3 regions of the Thalassotalea montiporae genome follow, and region 1 is predicted to be linked to each of the others. Evidence: predicted binding sites of a transcription regulator. Region 1 holds the regulator's gene; each other region holds the start of a gene.

Region 1 (7,504 bases):
GGTGACAATATATTTGCCGGTACTATTAATGGCGATGGCAATCTAGTTGCCAATGTTGTACAACCGGGTAGTGATACCTTTTTAAGCCAACTGATCCGATTAAGCGAGTCTTCGCAAGCGCACAAGCCTAAAATCGCCCAACTTTCCGATAAAATCGCTCAGTATTTTGTTGCTATTATTTTACTAACCGCGATAGGCACCGCACTATACTGGCAGCAACATATGCCAAGTGAAGCGTTCTGGATCACGCTTTCCGTGTTAGTTGCTACCTGCCCTTGTGCATTATCGCTTGCCACGCCAACCGCGCTCACTTGCGGCACTACGCGCCTTAATCGTGATGGCATTATGATCAAATCAGGCCATGTGATGGAAACGATTCCAGAAGTTGACACCTACGCGTTTGATAAAACCGGTACGCTCACTCAAGGTGAGTTTCAAGTAACCCAGCTTAAGCGCTTTGATGAAAACTATAGTGAACAGCAACTATTAACCTTGGTAGCAGCGCTGGAAGCTCATTCTCAACACCCACTTGCTAAAGCATTTACCCAGTATCGCGACTTTGCGATTAACGCAACTGAGATTAAAGTACATCCAGGGCTCGGTGTTACAGGCCGAGTAGATAACGATGAAATTTCACTGGGTAAAGTCAGTTGGTTAATTACCGACAGCAGTCAGGCAAAACAGTTAAATTGTGACGACGCACAAATTGCTGTGATGGTTAACGACAAGCTAGTTGCCGCTATTTATCTCACCGATAGCGCACGTGAAGACGCCCAAAGTGTGCTTAGCACGCTAAAAGCGAAAGCGATGACAACGTATATGCTGTCAGGTGATAGCAGTGCGGGCTGCCAACAAATTGCCGATCAACTACCAATAGACCACGTGCATTCGAGCCTGAGTGCGCACGAGAAAATGGAAAAGGTAAAATCACTGCAAAGTGATCATACTGTGGCTATGGTCGGTGATGGTGTAAACGACACACCAGTATTTAGCGCAGCACACGTTTCCATTGCCATGGGCGGTGGTACAGACGTCGCAAAAAGTGGCGCTGATGTGATTTTACTTAACAACCGATTAACGTCATTGTCGGTATTGCGTCATGTTGCACAAAAGACTCGCCGTATTATCTGGCAAAATTATGGCTGGGCATTTGGCTATAATGCTATTGTACTGCCATTAGCCGTTTGCGGTTACATTACGCCTTATATGGCGGTAATTGGCATGTCAGCCAGTTCAATATTGGTTATCACTAACTCGTTGCGATTATTGAAAAAATGAGTGTAATTTACGTACTAATTCCCATAGCTATCATCCTGCTTATTGTCGGCATTTACTTGTTCTTTTGGGCGGTAAAAACCGAGCAATTTAATGATTTGGAAAAAGAAGGTTTAAGCATCTTATTCGATGATGAAAAGTTGAAAGATGAGACAGCGAATACCGAAGTAAGTAATACCGAAGCTTCAGAGCAATCATCTGGCACATCATCTGACACTAGCAATAAGCGTTAATGAACATCGATCTATTTTCGGCATTTATTATTGGCCTGCTCGGTGCAGGCCATTGCATTGCCATGTGTGGCGGCGTTTCTGGTATGTTGTTGTCGGCCATTCCTGCCGGACAAAACCAGCAAAAGTTCTCACTTGTAGCAGGCTACAATCTAGGCCGTATCCTCTCTTATAGCTTAATCGGCGGTATTGTCGGTTTTACCGGCTCAATTACGGCAAAAAACTTCGGTGTACCGCTAACGGGTTTAAGACTACTGTCAGGCGTCTTTCTAATTTTACTTGGCTTGTATTTAGGCCAGTGGTTTATGTTACTGGCGAAGGTTGAGCAAGCCGGTAAAAAGCTTTGGCAATTTATCTCGCCGTTAGCGAAACACTTTTTGCCGGTAAATAACAAACGTAAAGCATTTGGCTTGGGGGCTGTTTGGGGTTGGTTACCCTGTGGTTTAGTTTACTCAACGCTAACATGGTCGCTCGCCAGTGGTAGCTTTAGCCAAGGGGCACTGATTATGGCAGCATTTGGTGCTGGTACCCTACCCGCATTGCTCACCCTTTCCTTTGGCGTCTTCTCGGTCAAAAATATGCTACAAAATCGAACATTTAGAAACGTTTTGGCTACAGGTCTAATCTGTTACGGTTTTTATACATTGTTTATTGCTTACAGGCTGATGTTTTAATACTATACCGAGCGTAATTCCAAGGAAATATTAAGGTTATTCCGCCATGTCTAGTCACTGTGCAAGCAACAATCATATTCATTGCCAAAACTGCAGTATCAGTGAGCTTTGCTTACCATTTTCCCTTAACGAGCAGGAGTTAGATACACTCGATAATATTATCGACCGCAAGCGCCCTATCCACAAAGGCGAAAAGATTTTCCAAGACGGCGAAGCACTTCACTCTCTATTCGCCATTCGCTCAGGCACTTTTAAAACATTTACCATTGATTCTAACGGCGAAGAACAAATTACCGGCTTCCACTTAGCTGGTGATTTACTGGGTTTCGACGCCTTAGCCAGCAGCGAGCACCAGAGTTTTGCACAAGCATTAGAAACGTCGATGGTTTGTGAAATCCCTTACCATACTCTAGATGAACTTTCGAATTCGATGCCAGCACTTAAACGCCAAGTCTTAAGGCTAATGAGCAATGAGATTCGAGCAGATCAAGATATGCTATCACTACTTAATCGTAAAAATGCCGAGCAACGCTTAGCAACATTTTTATCATCGTTAAGTAGCCGATATAAAGCCCGTGGCCTATCTGCCAGCCAGTACCGCTTAACAATGACGCGTGGCGACATTGGCAACTACATTGGCTTGACCGTTGAAACGATTAGTCGCTTGCTAAATCGTTTTCATAAACAAGAGCTCATCATTGTTGAAGGGAAGTTAATTACCATCAATGATCTCGATGGATTAAATGAAGTCGCCATGCTGTAAAGCAAGGCGATTTCCTTCCTTTTTCTTCTTCGCTTCTATTTTTATTCCCCTTTAACAATCCGTTTTCACCGCTAACAACCTTGCATCAGTGCATTTACCTACTAAGCTAAAAGTAATTGGTTAGTAGCGCCTATTTATTGATTTAAAACAAATAATTATTTGCTCATTAAAAGCACACTGTTTGTACACTATTGAATCAGCGAGGTACCGAGCATGGAAACGTATCAAAAAATCTTAGTCGTAGTTGACCCAACAACTGAAGAACAAAAAGCCTTAAGTCGGGCAATTGAGCTTGCTGATAAAACGCAAGGCAAAATCACAGCGTTTTTGAGCATTTTCGATTTTTCATACGAAATGACGACTATGCTCTCTAGCGACGAGCGTGAATCCATGCGGCAAATTGTGATCAATGATCGTATGTTGTGGATTGATGAACGTATAAAGGAGCTAGGCGCTTCTGAAAAAGACATCGACATCAAAGTGATCTGGCATAACAGACCTTTTGAAGCGGTTATTGACCAAGTGTTAGAGCATGGCTATGACGTTGTTATCAAAGGTACGCACGAGCACGACAAACTCAAATCCGTGATTTTCACACCAACTGACTGGCATTTATTACGTAAATGCCCATGCCCATTATTATTGGTTAAAGACCATTCATGGCCAGCAAACGGCAATATTATAGCGGCGGTTAATGTCGGTAGTGATGAAGGTGAGCACCAATCGCTCAATAGCATCATCACAGAAGAAGCCAAACACCTTGCTGATTTAATTAGCGCTAATGTGCATTTAGTTAATTCTTTTCCTGGCACTCCGGTCAACATTGCCATCGAAATCCCCGAATTTGATGCCAGCCAATACAACGACACCATGTTGCAGCATCATCAACAATCAATGCAAACGCATGCTGAAAAATACGGCATCGATACCGCCAATACCTATATCAAAGAAGGTCTACCGGAAGATGTTATTGACGAGCTATCACAAGAACTTGATGCCGAATTGGTCATTTTAGGGACAATTGGTCGTACCGGATTGTCAGCAGCACTAATCGGTAATACTGCTGAACATGTTATTGACCGATTGAATTGTGATGTCTTGGCGTTAAAACCAGCAGGCTATATTTCACCGCTACAAAGCTAGCTGCTGAGTCATACACAGATTGATATAACGAATATAAAACAAAATATTAAAACACCAAAACCAAAGCTGACCGCTCGGTAAGTTACCAAAAACATTAACAAAATCGTAACCAACAGTCGCTAAAAAGAATGCTACTGTTGGTTATTTTTACTTATCTTTTATACCAGTTAGCTATATAATACGCGCCCAATTATTTGAGTAGTTTTTTGGTATGACTGAAGCAGATAACAGAAAGGCCATCTTTGAAGCCAACAAGTTGCAGAAGCGACTTCGTAGTAAAGTCGGTAAAGCGATTGCTGATTACAATATGATCGAAGAAGGCGATGTTGTTATGGCAGCTATTAGTGGCGGCAAAGATTCTTTTGCCATGCTTGATATTTTGCTTAGCTTAAAAAAGTCAGCACCGATCAATTTTGATGTGATTGCCGTTAACTTGGATCAAAAGCAACCGGGCTTTCCAGCACACATCTTACCCGACTACTTCGAATCACTTGATATCCCCTACTACATCATCGATAAAGACACTTATTCGGTTGTTAAACAAAAAGTTCCGGAAGGTAAAACCACTTGTGGTTTGTGTTCGCGTTTACGTCGCGGCACGCTTTATTCGTTTGCTGAGCAAATTGGTGCAACTAAGATTGCCCTTGGTCACCACATGGATGATATCGTGGAAACCTTATTTTTAAATATGTTCTTTGGTGCAAAGCTAAAAGCTATGCCACCGAAGCTTCGCGCAGACGATGGTCGAAACACAGTTATTCGCCCGTTAAGTTATGTTCGTGAAAAAGACCTTATTGCCTTTGCAGAAGTACGTGAATATCCAATTATTCCATGTAACCTGTGTGGCTCTCAGGAAAACCTGCAACGCCAAAATATTAAGGCTTTGCTTAGCAGCTGGGATGCCCAAACCCCAGGTCGCATTGAAAACATATTTAAATCATTGAAAAATGTCAGCCCAAGCCAATTAGCCGATACTGAGCTATTTGACTTCGCCAATCTGCCAATTGATCGCAGCGCGCCACGCGAAGCTTATGACTTTTCAAAAGAAACTGTTTCGTCTACCAATTTAGCGACAGAGCTTGCCAATTCGTTAGATAGCAACATAGACGATTCAATGATTATCGACGTTTCCAATGTCTAAACACTATTTGTAAAAACTATTTAGAAAAGTTGTTTAGAAAAATTAACGGATTATTTAACGAATAAGTATGTCCTGATGCGCTGCTTTTTGCCTCATTTTACGCAAACAGCATCTAGGACATTGAACGCTTTCTTTTTAACGCCAATGAATTGGCCCAAACTTTAAGCTTAGCAACCCATGATGTTAGAAAAACTTTTCAAACTTACAGAACACGGAACTAACGTTCGCCAAGAAGTAGTTGCGGGAATCACCACATTCCTGACAATGGCTTACATTATTTTTGTTAACCCCGCTATGTTAGCCGATGCCGGTATGGATCACGGCGCCGTATTTGTCGCAACCTGTGTTGCCGCAGCGGTTGGCTGTTTTATTATGGGCTTTTTCGCCAACTACCCAATTGCCCTTGCACCGGGCATGGGCCTAAACGCCTTTTTCACCTACACAGTCGTCCTTGAGATGGGTTACAGCTGGCAAGTTGCGCTTGGTGGCGTGTTTATCTCGGGTATCATTTTCGTGATACTGAGCATCTTCAAAATTCGCGAATGGATTATCAACAGTATTCCACAATCACTGCGCTATGGTATTGCTGCCGGTATTGGTTTATTCCTCGCTTTTATCGGCTTAAAAAGCGCTGGCATTATCGTAGATAACCCAGCAACTTTAGTTAACCTTGGCGATATTACTTCATTACCGGCGTTGATGGCGGCACTTGGTTTATTCCTGATTGTAGCAATGGCAAGTCGCGGTATGAATGGCGCGGTAATGTACTCAATTTTAATTGTGACTGGCTTAGGCATTTTACTTGGCGACGTTCAATTTAAGGGTTTAGTGTCGCTACCACCTGATGTGACTCCAACGTTTATGCAATTAGACATCATGGGCGCATTAGAAGTGAGCATGATCAGTGTTATCTTTGCATTCTTGTTTGTCGACTTGTTCGATACTTCAGGCACATTAATCGCTGTTGCCCAAAAAGGTAAACTGCTAAATGAAGACGGTTCACTGCCTCGCCTAGATAAAGCACTACTTGCTGACTCATCTGCAACTATCGCAGGTAGCATGTTAGGCACCTCAACTACCACCAGTTATGTTGAAAGTGCTTCAGGTGTTGCCGCTGGTGGTCGCACAGGCTTAACTGCGGTTGTTGTTGGCTGCTTATTCTTACTTGCCTTATTATTCTCGCCACTAGCGGGTATGGTGCCAGCTTACGCCACAGCAGGCCCTCTATTTTTCGTTGCGGTATTAATGCTTTCAAGCCTTGCTCATATTGATTGGGACGACTTGTTAGAAGCAGTACCTGCAGCTCTAATCTGTATTACTATGCCATTAACTTTCTCTATTGCTCACGGTATTGCCTTTGGCTTTATTGGTTATGCAGCAGTGCGAATTTTTGCAGGCAAGTTTAATCAGTTATCAGCCAGTGTGCTATTTATAGCCGCACTATTTGTAATTAAGTTCATTTATTTTGGATAGGAAAGTTCAATGACTTTATCTCGTACTTTTTTGGTCGCTGGCGGCCTTGTTGTATCAAGTATGACTTCTGCACAAACAATATGGAGTTCAAATAGCTTAACTTACCTCAAAAACACCAGTGATTTTGAAGTATTAACTAATGACGACGTAGATGTTTTCACTTTAGAGCACGCTTCAGGCCACAACTGGGGTGACGCTTTTATGTTTGTTGACCGCATTGATGCTAAAGCAGATGCCAATGCACCAACGCACAAAGAAACTTACGGTGAAGTTACCGCTCGTTTAAGCCTTTCATACGCGTTAGACAGCAAGGTTTCTTACGGCCCACTAAAAGATGTATTCATTGCAGGTACTTACGAGCATGCGAGCATCTCTCAGCCTAATTTCAGCACCGGCTTTGATAACTACTTAATTGGTGTTGGTACCTCTTGGAATATTCCTGGTTTCGCATTCTTTGGCGCTGATGTTTACCAAGCGAACAACGAATTAACTGACAACGACACACAATTAACCATTACTTACGGCTACCCGATTACCATGGGCAAACACAAAGTAATGATTGATGGTTACATTGATTGGTCTTCTTCAGCCGACGATCACGCTGCTGACTTCCACTTCAATCCGCAAGTGCGTTTAGACGTAGGTAATTACTTTGGTAAGCCAAACGCTGTTGAAGTGGGTATTGAATACAGCTACTGGCACAACAAATTCGGTATCGCTGGTATCGATGACGAAAGCGTTGTTAGCGCCATCGTAAAAGTATTTTTATAAGATTACTCCTTAAAAGCTTAAGCAATAGACTTAT
Region 2 (7,504 bases), on a different contig from region 1:
TATTATCGAGTAACGAGGTTATTTTTAATCGTATTGAAGTAGGTATTTACTTTTTAATAGGCAACGCCATGGTAAAAACCGCGGCGCTAGTGATCCTATTTAGCCTTGCCTTTAACAAGCTCCTCACTGTGCCACTTAGCGGCTTAACTGAGCAGCTTAACCGGCTAGACCTTGACGACCCTGAAGCGTCAAAATTTCACTCTGCGAACTTTGAAAGGAACGAGTTAAATATACTGGAAGATGCGTACAACAACTTGATTGACGAATTAGTACAATTTAAAGAAAAGCTTGCGCTAGCACAGACCGATTTATTGAACGCCAACCAACAGTTAGATGAACAGAACCTGCTGTTGGAACAAGAAGTTGCGAAAAAAACCTCATCTTTGAGTACCAGTATGCTGCGCATGGAGATGCAGCAAAGAGAGTTACTAAAACAACAAGAGCAGCTAACCGAAGAAAACCAACGCCGTAAAAAAACAGAGCTAACCTTAACGCAAACCAACCGCGACCTAAAAGATTCCATTATTGAGCTAAATAAAGCGCAGGCGCGATTACTTGACGCAGAAAAAATGGCTGTACTTGGTAATCTATCGGCAGAAGTTTCACACGAAATAAATACGCCTATCGGGGTGAGTATTACTTCGACTAGTTATTTGTCAGACCTGCTCAACAAATTAAAGCGTGATGTTGATGAACAAGTGATCACCAAGCGCAGCATGGACGACTTTTTATTAAATGCCGAGCAAAGTATCAATTTATTGCTCAATAACCTGAGCCGTGCCTCTGATTTAATTGCCAGCTATAAACAAGTCGCTGTTGACCAAACCAGCGATAAAATTCGCCCAATAAATATGGCCCAGTATGTTGATGAAGTAATCCAATCGCTGCACCCTAAGCTCAAGAAAACGACCCACCGCGTGAAAGTAAACTGCCCAGGTAATATAGATGTTCATGTCCATGCCGGTGCAATTTCGCAAATATTCACGAATTTAATTATCAACTCAATCATTCACGGCTTTGACGGCTTAAACCGCGGCGAAATTCAAATAGATATTAGCTACCAGCAGGAGCGCATTTATATTGACTACCGTGACAATGGCCATGGCGTAAAACCAGAAGCCCTGCCCTATTTGTTTGAACCGTTTTACACCACTAAATCAAGTGAAGGCGGCACAGGTCTTGGCACTCATATAGTCCATAGCCTAGTCACTGACACGTTAAATGGTGTAATTCGTGCTGAAAGTGAGCCTGACCAAGGGTTAGCTTTCCATATTGAATTTAACAATATGAAATAATTCACCTAAAACGACCATTCGAACTGCGTGATTCACGTATTTAATTACGGTATGATCTCGGCCGTTTTCATATTTACCCTAAAAGGATAGCTTTGATGTGGTTTAAAAACCTTTACTTCTTCGCTTTTACGCGCCCATTTAAATGGAGCGAACAAGAACTAGAACAGCATTTAGCGGAGCACCCGTACACACCATGTGCATCGACAGAGCAATCTCACTTTGGTTGGGTAAATGCACTGGGTAAGCATGGCAACACGCTAGTACATGGCGCAAACGGCAATTTTTTAATGTGTGCACGTAAAGAAGAAAAGATTCTGCCTGCACCTGTCATTAAAGAAATGCTTGAAGAGCGCTGCGCCAAGCTTGAAGAAGAACAAGGGCGAAGTGCAACGAAAAAAGAAAAAGAACAATTTAAGGAAGACATCACCTTTGAGTTACTGCCTCGCGCTTTTAGCCGTTACAGCGACACACACGGTTATGTTTCGCCACAGCACAACATTATCGTAGTTAACTCAAGCTCTCGCGGCAAAGCCGAAGACTTTCTTGCCCTGCTTCGAAAAGTACTAGGTACGCTGCCAGTCACTAGCTTTAGCCCTGACCAAGCGCCAGATGAAGTCATGACAGATTGGATCACCGAGCGCAGCTTAGGGGAAAACTTCCAACTTGGTATGGAAGCTGAATTCAATGCATTGGGTGATGACGGAGCGGTTGTTCGCGTTAAAAACCAAGACCTGACCAGCGATGAAATCAAAACGCATATTGATGCGGAAAAATATGCGGTAAAAGTTGCCCTAGAGTGGGATGAAGCGATGTCATGTATTCTTTGTGATGACTTGGCTGTGAAACGCTTGAAGTTCTTTGATGTACTGCATGAACAAAACGACGACATTGATAAAGACGATATCGTTGCACGCCTTGATGCCGATTTTGCGTTAATGTCTGGTGAAATAAATCGTTTCATCACCGATTTGTTAGCAGAATTCTCGTTGAAAACGACTGACTATCTTGATGACGAAGATAAGTAATATCATTAATTTAAGTTAATAAAACTAGCGTATCCCCAATGGCTGCGCTTAATGGATTGTCCGACTAAAAAAGCCGCATCTGCGGCTTTTTTGATCGTCTTTTAACTAGAGTAGAAATCAGCGCTATATAAACATTGAGCGGGCACTTTCGTACATTTCGATAAACTCTTCAGTTTTCATAAAGCCTTCATCCGGCATAATGCCTTTCCCTACATAGCTTCTCAGTAAAGCTTCTTGAGTAGACTCATTTTTGAAAATTCCGTGATACACAGCGCCAGCACGTATAAAGTCCAAATAATGTACTTCTGTTGGCAATACCGTTAAATCACTCCAACTTTCCACTAGTTCACTAAACTCTTCAGAAAAACCCCAAGCTTGAGTTACAGCCGCCCCTATTTTGCTACCCAGCTTAACTATCGCCTGCTGCAAGAACGTTGGATTGGCAAAAACATCAGGGTGCTTTTCCGCCTCGGTCAATATCGGTAAAACCCCAATATTATGCACCAGTGCGCCAAGCGCTAAGGTATCTAGCCCAAGTGACGTATGTTTGTTGTCTTTTAGATAAAAAGTCATTAAGGCGATGGCCACAGACGTGACATCTATAGTTTTTTGCCATGAGCTTTTCATATGCATAGCAACAATTTCATTTTCAGATACGAAAACTTGCTCTATTGCCATGGCGGTCGCAATACTTTTGATCTCTCTTAAGCCAATTCGAGTAACCGCTTGGTTGACCGTTTCAACTTTAACTGAACGCCCCATTAGTGCGCTGTTAGCGACCTTAAGCATACCAAGTGATAATGCAGGGTCTTGAGAGATGATATCGCTCATGCGATTTAAATTAATGTCAGGATCATCAGCCGCTTCACGCACTTTTAGTGCAATCTCAGGTAAGGTAGGTAAAACGAGTGCATCATGCTTAATTTTTTCCACTAAAATGGTGTACAGAGCATTTTCCGTAGACATGAATTATCCTTATGTTTTGATATGCTTATCTAAAAAAGTAGCACAGTTATCACTATTTCGACGAGTTAATTTTTACGGATTTATTCAGCACTAAACAGACATTAAATAGTCACAGCTTAACCCAGCGCACAAAACTTGATTTACATCAAACTTTCCTCAAGTAAGTGACTCACATATACATATTTAATTGCCGTTTGTTTTTCAGACACTAGAATGTGCGAACTTTTACGTTCCCATAATTTATAGAAGTTGTTATATGTTTAAGCCAGAACTGTTATCACCGGCAGGAAGCCTTAAAAACATGCGTTATGCCTTTGCATACGGTGCGGATGCTGTATATGCAGGCCAACCTAGATATTCTTTACGCGTAAGAAACAACGAATTTAATCACCAAAACTTAGCACAAGGTATTCAAGAAGCCCATCAGCTGGGTAAAAAGTTTTATGTGGTCAACAACATAGCACCTCATAACAGTAAATTGAAAACTTTTATTAAAGACCTTAAGCCTGTCATCGAAATGCAACCCGATGCGATGATTATGTCTGATCCTGGTCTTATCATGATGACCAAAGAAGCATTCCCCGATATGCCATTGCACTTATCAGTGCAAGCGAATGCAGTAAACTGGGCAACAGTGAAGTTCTGGCAGCAGCAAGGCATAGATCGCGTCATTTTATCGAGAGAGTTATCGCTTGATGAAATTGAAGAGATTCGTATGCGTTGCCCAGAAATGGAAATTGAAGTTTTCGTACACGGTGCACTTTGCATGGCTTACTCAGGCCGCTGTTTATTATCAGGCTACATGAACAAACGCGATCCAAACCAAGGTACCTGCACCAATGCTTGTCGCTGGAACTACAACGTTCATTCGGCAACACAAACTGAAACAGGTGATGTCATTGCCAGTGCACCTGTAGAGTTTGATCCGCAAGCGGGTAAAGGCTTTGATGATGTAGTACTAATTCAAGAGCAACATAAGCCGGATGAGTACATGCCTGCGTTTGAAGATGAGCATGGCACTTACATTATGAACTCGAAAGATCTACGTGCTGTAGAACATGTAGAGCGACTGGTGAAAATGGGCGTGCACTCGTTAAAAATTGAAGGTCGTACAAAGTCATTCTATTACTGTGCGCGTACTGCACGTGTTTACAATCAAGCGATATTAGACGCTATGGCAGGCCAATCATTTGACCAGCAACTTAACGGCGAGCTTGAGCACTTAGCACATCGCGGTTACACCGCAGGCTTCTTACAGCGCCACAAGCACACTGAAACACAAAACTATGACTATGGTTATTCAAAAAGTGACACCCAACAGTTTGTTGGTGAAGTGCTTGGCCGCAACGAAGACAATGGCTTAATTGAAATTGAAGTGAAGAATAAGTTCTTGGTCGGTGACGAACTTGAGTTAATGACGCCAAATGGCTGTCAGACCTTCACTTTAACACACATGGAGTCACGCAAAGGTGAAGTTATTCGTGATGCCAAAGGTTCAGGCCATATCGTCAACATTTCGCTCGATACCGAGATGAAACTTGATTTCGGCATATTAATGCGAAACCTGGACAATGGTGAGACAACTCGTCATCCGTTTTCGCAAAATCAAGCAGCCGGTCAATCTGCATAGCTACTGACAGGAGCACCTCACAATGGCACTGAAGATTTTAGCGAGTTGTATTAACTGTGATATGTGTGAGCCTGAGTGCCCAAACCAGGCGATCGCATTAGGTGAAGAAGTCTACGAAATCGACCCTGCCCGCTGTACTGAGTGTTTAGGGCATTACGATGAACCAACGTGTGTCAAAGTATGCCCTATTGACTGTGTCGTGCCAGACCCAGAGCATGAAGAAACCGAGGAAACCTTGGTGAAAAAGTTTGAGCTTCTATATCAATTGAATTAACGAGTTGAACAATTATGGCGTAGGAAAAAGGTTTATAAATAAGGCGTTATTTTTAGTAACTAGTCGCTCTAATTTCAAAAATAACAACGCAATTTATAAGCGCTTTAACAAGCCAGAATGTTCAAGTGGTTATTGAAATTGATATTGTATCAGCTCGACGTCAAATCAGCGTAAAAGACCTCTATTTACCGCTACTAGAAGTAGTAGCGGTAACCTATCTGGAATTGGCGCTCAATTAATTCAATTGGTTGTTCGAGATAAGCTCGGGCTTGGCGATCAGAGTCAATCCAATTGTATTCTGCCAGCATAAAGCTCTTTTTGTTCAAACGGTAGCGGTAAGCAATAGAAATAGCGTTACCATTTTCGTTGTTGTTGTCGCCTTGCGTATCATCAAGATCATCAACGTTAAAGTGTTCTAATCGCAGTGCAAGATGATGGTTTGACCAAAAATGACGAAGCATCAAAAAGCCACTGTCGTAATCATTATTAACGACATCTTCAAACGTTGGTGATGTCATATAGGTGCTACCTTGCATATACTGCCCAATCAATTCCCATTGCTTGGCTAAGCGGTACTTGACCCCGATATGACTAAACTCGGTTGTCCAAGTGTATTGCCCTTGTTTAACAATACCCTCTTGCGCATGGTTATCGTAGTAGCCAATATTAACTCGCAACGCTCTATCATATCGCCATGAGGCGGCGACATGGACTCCCCAGCGATCATCCAATTCACGAAATGGATCTGAGTCGCGCGCTTGCTCATCTAATTCGCCACTTAATGCAGGAAAATAGGGAATGCGGAGTTTTTCGTGTAGCAATGTTTGGCGACTGCCAATTGTCCAGCCATGCCAAGCTAACATAGCGCCTGCTGGGTCATTATTTTGGAACAAAGAAACGGTTGCACCAAATGAATGTGCGGAGTCTGTAAATTTGCCTAGCTTCTCAAGCGTTAGTTGTCCGCCAGTACTTCTGAGCTCTTCACCAATCCAGTTGTTAATCGTACTAGAGGTAAGGGTGTAAGGAGTAGACCAAGCAGTAGCAATGTTTTCCATACTGATCTGTGGATAAAATATGCCTAATTTAGATTGCCAACGCCAACCTTTTTCACTAGGTACACCTTTATATGATATGTAACCTTCGGTAAAGCCAATAGCGTTGTTTCCTCGATCAGCAAAGCCGTTACCGACCAAGGTCAAAGAAACGTTATTTTCCCAATCGACGTGGTATTGAAGCCCTAGCTGACCAATAGCAACACCTGCACCGTCATCAAAACGGAACTTTCCATAATCGCCTTTTAAGTAGCTATTTCCATCTGCGCTACTGTTAACATTGTAAAATCGTAAATCGACAAGTCCTTTTATGGAGGCATCAGCTGCCACAGCTGTGCCACTTAGCATTAGTCCTGAAAATGCTAAAACCTTAAAAAGCGATTGGTGCATTTAATTTTTCGTTCTGCTTATATGGTATGGGGTATTCTCAATCCATTGCTCAAATACGTCAGCGGGTAATGGTTTACTGATGAAATATCCCTGTGCTAATTGGCACCCTTGCGCTTTTAACCACAGCAAGGCTGTTTCGTCTTCAATGCCTTCAGCCACCACAGAAAGCCCCATATTATGTGCAAGTTCTAAAGTTGACCGTACTATTATCTTATCACTTTCATCAGTTGAAAGGTGTTGAACAAATGACCGATCGATCTTTAATTCATGAACAGGCAAATGTTTTAGCTGTGCCAGTGATGAGTAACCTGTACCGTAGTCATCTATTGATAGCTTAAAGCCATGTTCACGTAAGTAACAAAGGATCTCTGTTGCTTTTTGTGCGTCTTCAACCACAGCCTCCTCAGTTACTTCCAAGGTAATTGCGTTGTCACATAGCTGGTGTTGCTCTTTGAGACTGATAACATAATCAGGGTAAGACTTGTCCATGATATTAGCAGCAGAAATATTGATCGCGATATTGATATCAAAACCCATTTTTTGCCAGCTAACATACTGACTTACTGCCGCGCTGGTAACCCATCGTGTTAACGCATCCATTTGCCCAGTTTTCTCAGCAATGCTAATAAAAGCGTCCGGCGGAATAAGCCCTTTCTCTGGATGCTGCCAGCGAACCAAAGCTTCAACATGGCTTATTGTCATGTCTGAAAGCCTAAGCTTTGGTTGATAGAATAGCGTTAGTTCATCCTGCTCAATCGCTTGTTTTAAACTATTGGTTAGGAATAAGCGTTCAACAGCGTGTTGGTCGAACTGCGGATCGTAGACTTGATAGGCTTGCTTATTCTTTTTGGCATGTTGCAAAGCAACGTTAG
Region 3 (7,504 bases), on a different contig from region 1:
GAGTGTTTTAGCGCTACTATTCAGTTAAAAAGCCGACTAGTAGCGCATCTTTAAAGCTTAATTAATCAACACTTTATAAAAGGCATGATCAAAAGCTTGATAACAACTTAGAAGCTGTATTGATAACCAACAATCGCTTGTTGCGGTTTCGTTGGGCGTGCACCAAACGGGCGACGACTAACAATTTCTTGTTTATCAAACACATTGTCTAGTTTTAGGTAAACACTACCATAGTCACCAAAGTCGTAGCTTGCCGACATATCAACCACAGTTAATGACTCTGTTGTCACACCTGATAGCACCACACCGTCACCAGAGGCTTCTAGCATTTCATCAATGTAACGAGCCACTAAGCTAACTTCCCAGTCGTTGCTGGCTAAACCTAAGCTGACAGAAAGCTGGTTTTCAGGCAGGTAAGGCAGTGCGTCGCCTTCTTCAACAGCGCCCCACATCGGGAAGTCAGAAACAAAGCTCGTATCAAACTCACCGTCTATGTAGGTGTAGGTAATTGAAGTTGGTACATCAATACCCCAATCCGTTGCAAAAGTGTGCGAGGCCGCTAATTCTAGCCCCAGTACACTGGCTTCACCACTGTTAAACTCGGCATCTAAGTTACCACCACAGGCAGATGCCGCTGAGAATGAGCAGCTTTCTTTCAAGCTGTCGAAGTCGTTGAAAAAGACAACCGCTTCTAACTGAGAATTACCGTTGTGATAGCGGGTACCAACTTCATAGTTCACACTGTTTTCAATATCAACTTCTGGGCTTTCTTGTGGGCGAGTCGGTACAAAACCTTCGTGTACACCCGCAAAGAAGCCTAACTCATCAGAGTATTTGTAGAATACACTCGCACTTGGTAACCAGATTCTTGAATCTTTATTCAGGTAGTCGCCTTCACTGCCCGGTGCTTCATTCTGATATTCAGAATCAATAAACTCACCGCGAATACCTAAGGTAAATTCAAAGTCATTCACGTAAATCGTATCTTTCAAGAATACCGCTAGTGCTTCGCTTGTTTCGCGGTTACTGGTTGTCGCAACTTGTGGCGAGCCATCAGACACTAAGTTACCAGAGCGCATAAAGAAGGCATCTTCAGTATGGCGACGGCGAATTTGGTCTTTGTGAAAGCGGAAACCCGCGTTAACTTGGTGCTTAAGGCCAGCTAGCTCAACATTGTAGTAAAGCTCTGATTGAATACCTTGTGAGTAGAATTCGCGGTAATTATCACCCACTAACAGCTTTTCAAATTCTTGTACTGAGTCTTGTTCGCCAGTCAAAATGCGATAAAAACGCGCATTCACTTCATCTTCAGGATTCGCCAGAATCTCTTGCAGGTCGCGATTAACTAAGCCACCTTTGAAGCTATTAAGCTTAAACCAAGAGCGGTCAAAGTCGTTGTGATAAACACGTGTTGTCAAATCAAAGGTATCGTTGCCGATAAAGTGGGTAAACATAAACTGTTTATGTTCCCAGTCCATCAATGCCAGTTGGTCGGCAGCGTAGCGACGATTCGGGTTTTCAGCAAAATCTGCATCCGTTAAACCTAAGTAGGTTTCATTAGATTCTTCATCAGCATAGGCAAGCTTTAATTCGATAATTTGACTGTAACCACCGCCAGAAAGGTCGTAGTTAAACTTCGCCATAATATCGTTTTTCTCAAAACCAGTATCACCACCACCATCAAGTTCTTTAAAGCCATCAGAGCGTAAGTGAACACCTTCAACCACATAACCAAAGTCGCCATTAGTGCTGCCAAAGTAGGCTTTGGCACGACCAAAACCATCACTACCTGCCGCTAAATCAATCGAACCTTCTTGGGCCTGAGGTACTTGGCGAGTCACTAAGTTAATGGCACCCGCAACAGTATTGGGGCCATACTTGGTAGCCGCAGGGCCTTTTGATACTTCAACCGAAGTGATTTTACTCATCATCGGGAAGTAGTAGGCTGCTGGCGCTGAATAAGGTGCTGGGCCAATCAGAATACCGTCTTCCATCACGGTTATTTTCTGACTACGCTCAGGGGTTGCACCACGAAAACCAATATTTGGACGCAAGCCAAAGCCGTCTTCTTCACGAATATTGACACCTGGTACGCTGTAAAGCACACGGTTAATATCGTTAAATTTGAACTTCTCTAGCTCAGCTTCTCCAATTACCGTAGTTGAACCAGGTTCAGTACGTAAGCGATTGTCGTTGCCTAATATTTGAATGCGTTCGTAATATTCAGCAGGCTTGTCATCATCTGGGTTTTCATCAGCAAAAGCTGGCATAGCAACAGACGAAAGCGCTGTCGCGACCGCTAAGGCAAGCGTAGTTCGGTTGATTGTTTTATTGTTATTTGTCAAAACAGCCATGATTAATCGTTATCCCCTGCTGAAGTTTGCGGTAATTCAAGCGCTAAACTATTAATAAAATCAGCTTTCAGCGTATCGGTAACGGCTTTCACGCGCGCGTGACTTTCTGTCACTTGTGCTTCGTTATCCTCCAACGTTTGCGCTAAGGTTTGCTGATAAGCTTGAATGTTACTGATCGCCGCTTCAACGTCAGTCGTCATCGTTGTGGCCGTTCCAGAATCGCCTTGATCAATCAGGAAGTCAGTAAAACCAATACCTTCACCACCTGTTAACAGCTTTTGGAATGCCAACAAGTTGTTTTCAATATTGTCGAGTGAGTTATTCGCATAGACTGACTCAACCGCTTCAGGACATGCCTCTGCACCACAAACATTGGAGAATAACCCAAGTGGTGCCGCCAGCTTGCCATCTTTAGTTGCGGTGTCGATGTAGAACAGTGCGTCACTAATACGGTTAATTGCTTCAAGCTCTGTACTAAATTGATTTCCCGACGTTCCCGCTTGTTTCAATTCACCAGCAAACCCGTTGTCGCCATTCCATTCATTAACTAACTCCTGCGCACTGGTGCTTAAATCGCGTGAAACTTCCGCTGCAAACATACAACGTGCCTCTTTGCGAGCTTGATCAGTTTCGCTATTCCAACCTTCTGGTTGAGCGCCAACAGTACAGCTGTGATCTAGGTTCTCATTAAACAATAAGTACTCTAGCGCAGCTAAACCTCGTCGACTGGCAGCACGGTTAGCAATGTCATAAGGCTGGCCATTGATACTACCTGTGCGAAAGTTAATAACTTCAAAGTCTACGTTACAAGAGTTTGCTAAAGGCCAGACATAAATTTTATTACGCAAAAAACCACCGTTGCTTACCAAAGGCCCTACTTGCATAACTTCTGCTTGTTGCCAAATATTCATACTGGTGCGCCAGCTTGCTTGTGCCGCCGTTAAAGCGGTATCTACTTGCTCACTAGTTGCGTTACCTTGCCCAGCAGCCACTTCCACTTGACAGTAGCTTTCCACTGCAGACACTTGTGCGCCAGTAGCTTGGACAAATTGTTCGAACGTTGGACTAATCACGTTATCAGCTAGGTTTTCTAATAGCGCTTTTTGTTCAAAACTCGGATTAGGAGTCGTTGGTGGTGTCGTAGGAGGCGTTGTTGGTGGTGTAGTTGGAGGTGTTGAACCGCCATTAAAATCGGGGCCCGCGTCACTGCTAGTGCTTTCACCACAGGCGCTAAGAACAAGCGCACTGGCTATGGCCACTGGTAATAGCGCGCGTTTAGTATGAACAGACATATGTAAACCTTTTTGTAAATTACCACTTATTTCTATCGCCCACAGTACTCATATTTTTTAGGGCAATAAAAACAAAACAAGCCTTGGGTCCTAAGAGCCAAGGCTTAAATTACTTTAACTTATTGATTATTGGTGTTTTACCAGTTCTCAACATTTTCCGCGTCAAATTCGTATGCTGCTTGAAAGATATCACGAGCTTTATCTAAATCAGCAATGTAAGCATTTACAGCTGTCATATCTGTTGAACCATTAGCAAGTAATACTGGCTTGATTCCCATGTAGCTGTGAACTTCAGCAAACTGAGCTTCAGTTAACGGAGAGTTCTCATTAAACTGCAAACCAAGTGCAAAACCTTTCATTTCTGAGAAGTGCTTAGCAACATCACCAGAGTTGTAGTCAGCGGTACCTGATTTTTCTAAGTCATTGGTTACATCATTAATGTAATGAACAACCGTTGCTGCAATTGCTTTTTCCCAAGCCATTGTTGATTGGCTAACATACGTTTCAATCATGGTTTGTTGATCATCGCTGATCGTTGTATTTGTGCGCATAATTTCACGTGCTGCAATGAACGCTTCCATAGCATCTTTTGTGAAATCAGTTGGGTTAGTGTTACCCGCTGTAGCACGGTCACGTTTAGCTGCATTTACTGACGCGCTAAAGTTGTACTCTGAAAGCAAGTTAATTTTACCGTCGCCATCAGTGTCGTGCTTACCTTGGTAATCATCACGACCACCTTTTTGCGCAATTTCGTCATCGCTATATTCGATGTAGTCACGTGCTGCACCGAAGTAACCGAAGCCTTCGTCATAACCGTGCTCTAACAATGTATCTGTACCACCCGAGCTACGAGCCTGTGTGTTATCACGATCTTGGCCAATACCTTCGTCTAAGTAGTCATCAGTACCTTGAGAGAAGTTAACACCCATTAATAGGAATTTTTGGATAAGTTGTTTTAAATCAGTACCGTTAGTATTGATATAAACAGTGTTAATCACTTCATCCGTAGCTTCATCACGACGTAGGTCACCACTTAGTACCATGTCTGCGTTGTCAGCTAGTTGCTTGAAGAACTCAGCCACTAAGTTGGTTGGCGTCATACCGTCAGTCCAACCAGCAAAGCTTGAACCATCGTTCCAATCTTTGTGCATACGAGAAGCGTCGTTACCTGCAAGCTTACCGCGTAAATCTTTATGGCTGCCAGAGATCGCACCAATCGTTGGTTGTAATGCGTCGCTTTCGAATGTTACTTGTAAGCCAGCACCAATGTTTGCTTGGTTAGTATCGTAGTGGTATAGCGTGTAGTCTTGACCTAAGCCGTCAGTTGCTGATGAGTCTAAGCCATCATCGGCACTGCTTAAGTGGAAGAAAGAGTAAAGTTTATTGATAACGTCTTGACGAGTTCTTAGTGGACCATTTGTGGCGTCAAGTTCACTTTGTAAATCGTTTGCAATGTAGTGGTTAAGCTGAGCAATTTGTGCCTGGCGTGCAGTTTGACCGCTGTAGTTTACACCTGACTCACCGCTAACAAACTTACTTTCAAATGTGTAAGCGTCTAATACGTCGTTCACGTTAATGGTTAATTCTTCTGAATAAGTTGCGCCATCTGAGTCAGCAACCGTTACATTAACTGTTAACGATTCGTTTTGCTCGAAGTTTGCAGCAACACCGTCAGCAAGTTTTAGATCGTCACCATCAATTGCGAACACATCGCTATCAACGGTAAACGTCATAGCACCACCTTCAGCATCAGTAGCTGACAGCTTACCTACTACAGCACCCGTTGCGTTTTCATCAACACTGCTGTTATCAATAGCGATATCAGTTGGAGCAGTATTTGGCGTTGGCGTAGGGGTTACTGGATCTGTATCGTCAGAACCGCCGCTGCTACCGCCACAGGCAGATAAAGTTAACGACGCTAAAATAGCTGTAGTAATTAGAGACTTTTTCATTTTCGAGATTAACCTTGTTGTTAGTATTGAGCGCATCCCCATAAGTTATAGGTTATTAAATGCTCATGCGTAAAGTTATGTAAATTTTGTAAAGCATACTAGCACAAAGATAAATGCAAATGCGAATAAATATCATCAATAACTTTATGTTTGTTGTTTATGATCAATATTCGATTTTTGATTCTAAAAATATTAAGGGGTATCGCGCGACGACTATTCGACTATGATGTCAGCAGACTGCGCCGTATTATCGCGTGCATTGTCGCACTTAACATTGAGTTCCATCAAAGAAAATAACTGTTGATTCACTCGATTAACATCGAAGTAAGTTTCGACAAATTCTCGACTCTTTTGAGCCATCACAGGCCATTCATCGCTGTTTTCAATAAACCAAAGCATAGCGTTGGCAAGCGCATCCACACTTTTGCTTGGCACTAACTTGCCATTCTCGCCGTTAATTACAGTATCGCGACACCCTGGAACATCGGTTGTTAAAATGGGGCGGCCTATGGCCATTGCTTCCAGCACAGTTCTGGGCAAACCTTCATGATAAGAAGGTAGTGTATAAATATGACATTGTTCGATAAATGGGCGCACATCCTTTTGTTCACCCAAATAATCAATGTACTCTCGCCATTGTCCAACATCATCGGATTTAAGCCCGTCAGGTGAGGGGTCAAAAGGACCTACAAGCTGAAAATTTACTTCAGGATATTTAGCTTTAACTTGTTGCGCAGCTTGGGCGTATTCTCTGATGCCTTTGTCACCCAATAATCGGGCGATCAAAAGAAAAGTTATAGGCTTTTCAGGCAACGGTTGTTGAACATAGTCGGTAAGCGATACGCCTGAACCATGAACTCGGCCAGTTTTTTCAATATTTACTAACTTTTCATCAATAAATATCTGCTTGTTTTCGTTATTCTGGAAAATCACTTTGCTCGCTGAACATAAGCTAAAACGATATAAACATTTAACCAAGCCTCGTATTAGTCGCCTTTTAAACGAGCCTTTTTCAAACGCATAACCTAAGCCAGTTATCATCGCATAGAACTGAGTTCTGGCAATTAGCTTGGCCGCAATGCCTCCCCAAATAATTGGCTTGATAGTATATGCGAGGATCTTGTCAGGCTGCTCAGCACGAAACAGTTTTAACAATTGCCAGAATGTTGTGAGATCCGCCAAGGGATTTAGGCCATTACGCTCAACCTTATAGCCAACAAAACGAGCGCCTATAGCCTCTACCTGCTCAACAATATCGCTAGTGGCATATGCCGTTGATACCACAACATCATGCCCTTGAAGCACTAATTGCTCAATTAAGACACCGCGAAATTTAATAATGGAATCAGGAAAGGCGCCAAGAATCATTACTTTCATTTACTTAACACCTCTCACTTCTGCCCTAACAAACACATTGTTCAAAATACCTTTAATCCATTGTTTTTCCTGTTTATTGATGAATAACCAATAAATCAGAACCAAATAACCCATAAGAAAAAGAAGGCACTGGCAGATTAAGCCAAACCAGCCACTAAACTCAGGTATAATGAACGCAGAGCCTACAATGGCAATACTTAGTACTGGCAACATAAGAACAGCGGTTTCATAGTAAAAGCGCTTGATTTCTATACCTAAGCTGGCTAGGTAGCGGCTAATTAATAAAACTTCACCGATAAGTAAGGTCGCTGCAGTACCAATCGCGGCGCCAACCAGCCCATAAATATTAACTAAGAACACCGAGAACATGACATTTAGGCATGCAGTAGCCAGTAAAATAAGACTTTTTGTTTTGTGTTTATTCATTCCGTGCAGTAATGCATTACTAGCACTGAGCGTTAGTACAAGGGTGAAAGGTATCATAGGAAGTAATGCGACCCAGTAAGCTAATTGAAACTCTGAACCAACA

What was found. The regulator FNR, encoded in region 1, switches genes on or off when oxygen is low (the NO sensors DNR and NnrR bind a similar motif). The targets are predictions, from matches to a motif close to TTGATCTAGATCAA.
Region 2: a site for FNR is predicted at 3,422-3,435, ahead of trhP (prephenate-dependent tRNA uridine(34) hydroxylase TrhP). Genes of this name have one in related genera too.
Region 3: a site for FNR is predicted at 5,752-5,765, ahead of ACSLUR_RS08975 (DUF4856 domain-containing protein). Genes of this name have one in related genera too.

The regions. Positions count from the first base shown of each region.
Region 1 is NZ_JBQRUO010000008.1:83,322-90,825, reverse strand. Features, by position in the region: gene ACSLUR_RS17515 (heavy metal translocating P-type ATPase) at 1-1,278, shown strand, start outside; gene ccoS (cbb3-type cytochrome oxidase assembly protein CcoS) at 1,275-1,508, shown strand; gene ACSLUR_RS17505 (sulfite exporter TauE/SafE family protein) at 1,508-2,179, shown strand; gene ACSLUR_RS17500 (fumarate/nitrate reduction transcriptional regulator Fnr) at 2,226-2,942, shown strand; gene uspE (universal stress protein UspE) at 3,156-4,085, shown strand; gene ttcA (tRNA 2-thiocytidine(32) synthetase TtcA) at 4,297-5,226, shown strand; gene ACSLUR_RS17485 (NCS2 family permease) at 5,407-6,699, shown strand; gene ACSLUR_RS17480 (outer membrane protein OmpK) at 6,709-7,470, shown strand.
Region 2 is NZ_JBQRUO010000006.1:187,598-195,101, reverse strand. Features, by position in the region: gene ACSLUR_RS16145 (sensor histidine kinase) at 1-1,295, shown strand, start outside; gene rdgC (recombination-associated protein RdgC) at 1,391-2,320, shown strand; gene ACSLUR_RS16135 (HDOD domain-containing protein) at 2,444-3,286, opposite strand; gene trhP (prephenate-dependent tRNA uridine(34) hydroxylase TrhP) at 3,543-4,916, shown strand; gene ACSLUR_RS16125 (YfhL family 4Fe-4S dicluster ferredoxin) at 4,939-5,190, shown strand; gene ACSLUR_RS16120 (putative porin) at 5,385-6,632, opposite strand; gene ACSLUR_RS16115 (bifunctional diguanylate cyclase/phosphodiesterase) at 6,633-7,504, opposite strand, start outside.
Region 3 is NZ_JBQRUO010000002.1:544,667-552,170, forward strand. Features, by position in the region: gene ACSLUR_RS08965 (TonB-dependent receptor family protein) at 108-2,354, opposite strand; gene ACSLUR_RS08970 (imelysin family protein) at 2,357-3,646, opposite strand; gene ACSLUR_RS08975 (DUF4856 domain-containing protein) at 3,784-5,598, opposite strand; gene ACSLUR_RS08980 (glycosyltransferase family 4 protein) at 5,812-6,975, opposite strand; gene ACSLUR_RS08985 (oligosaccharide flippase family protein) at 6,976-7,504, opposite strand, start outside.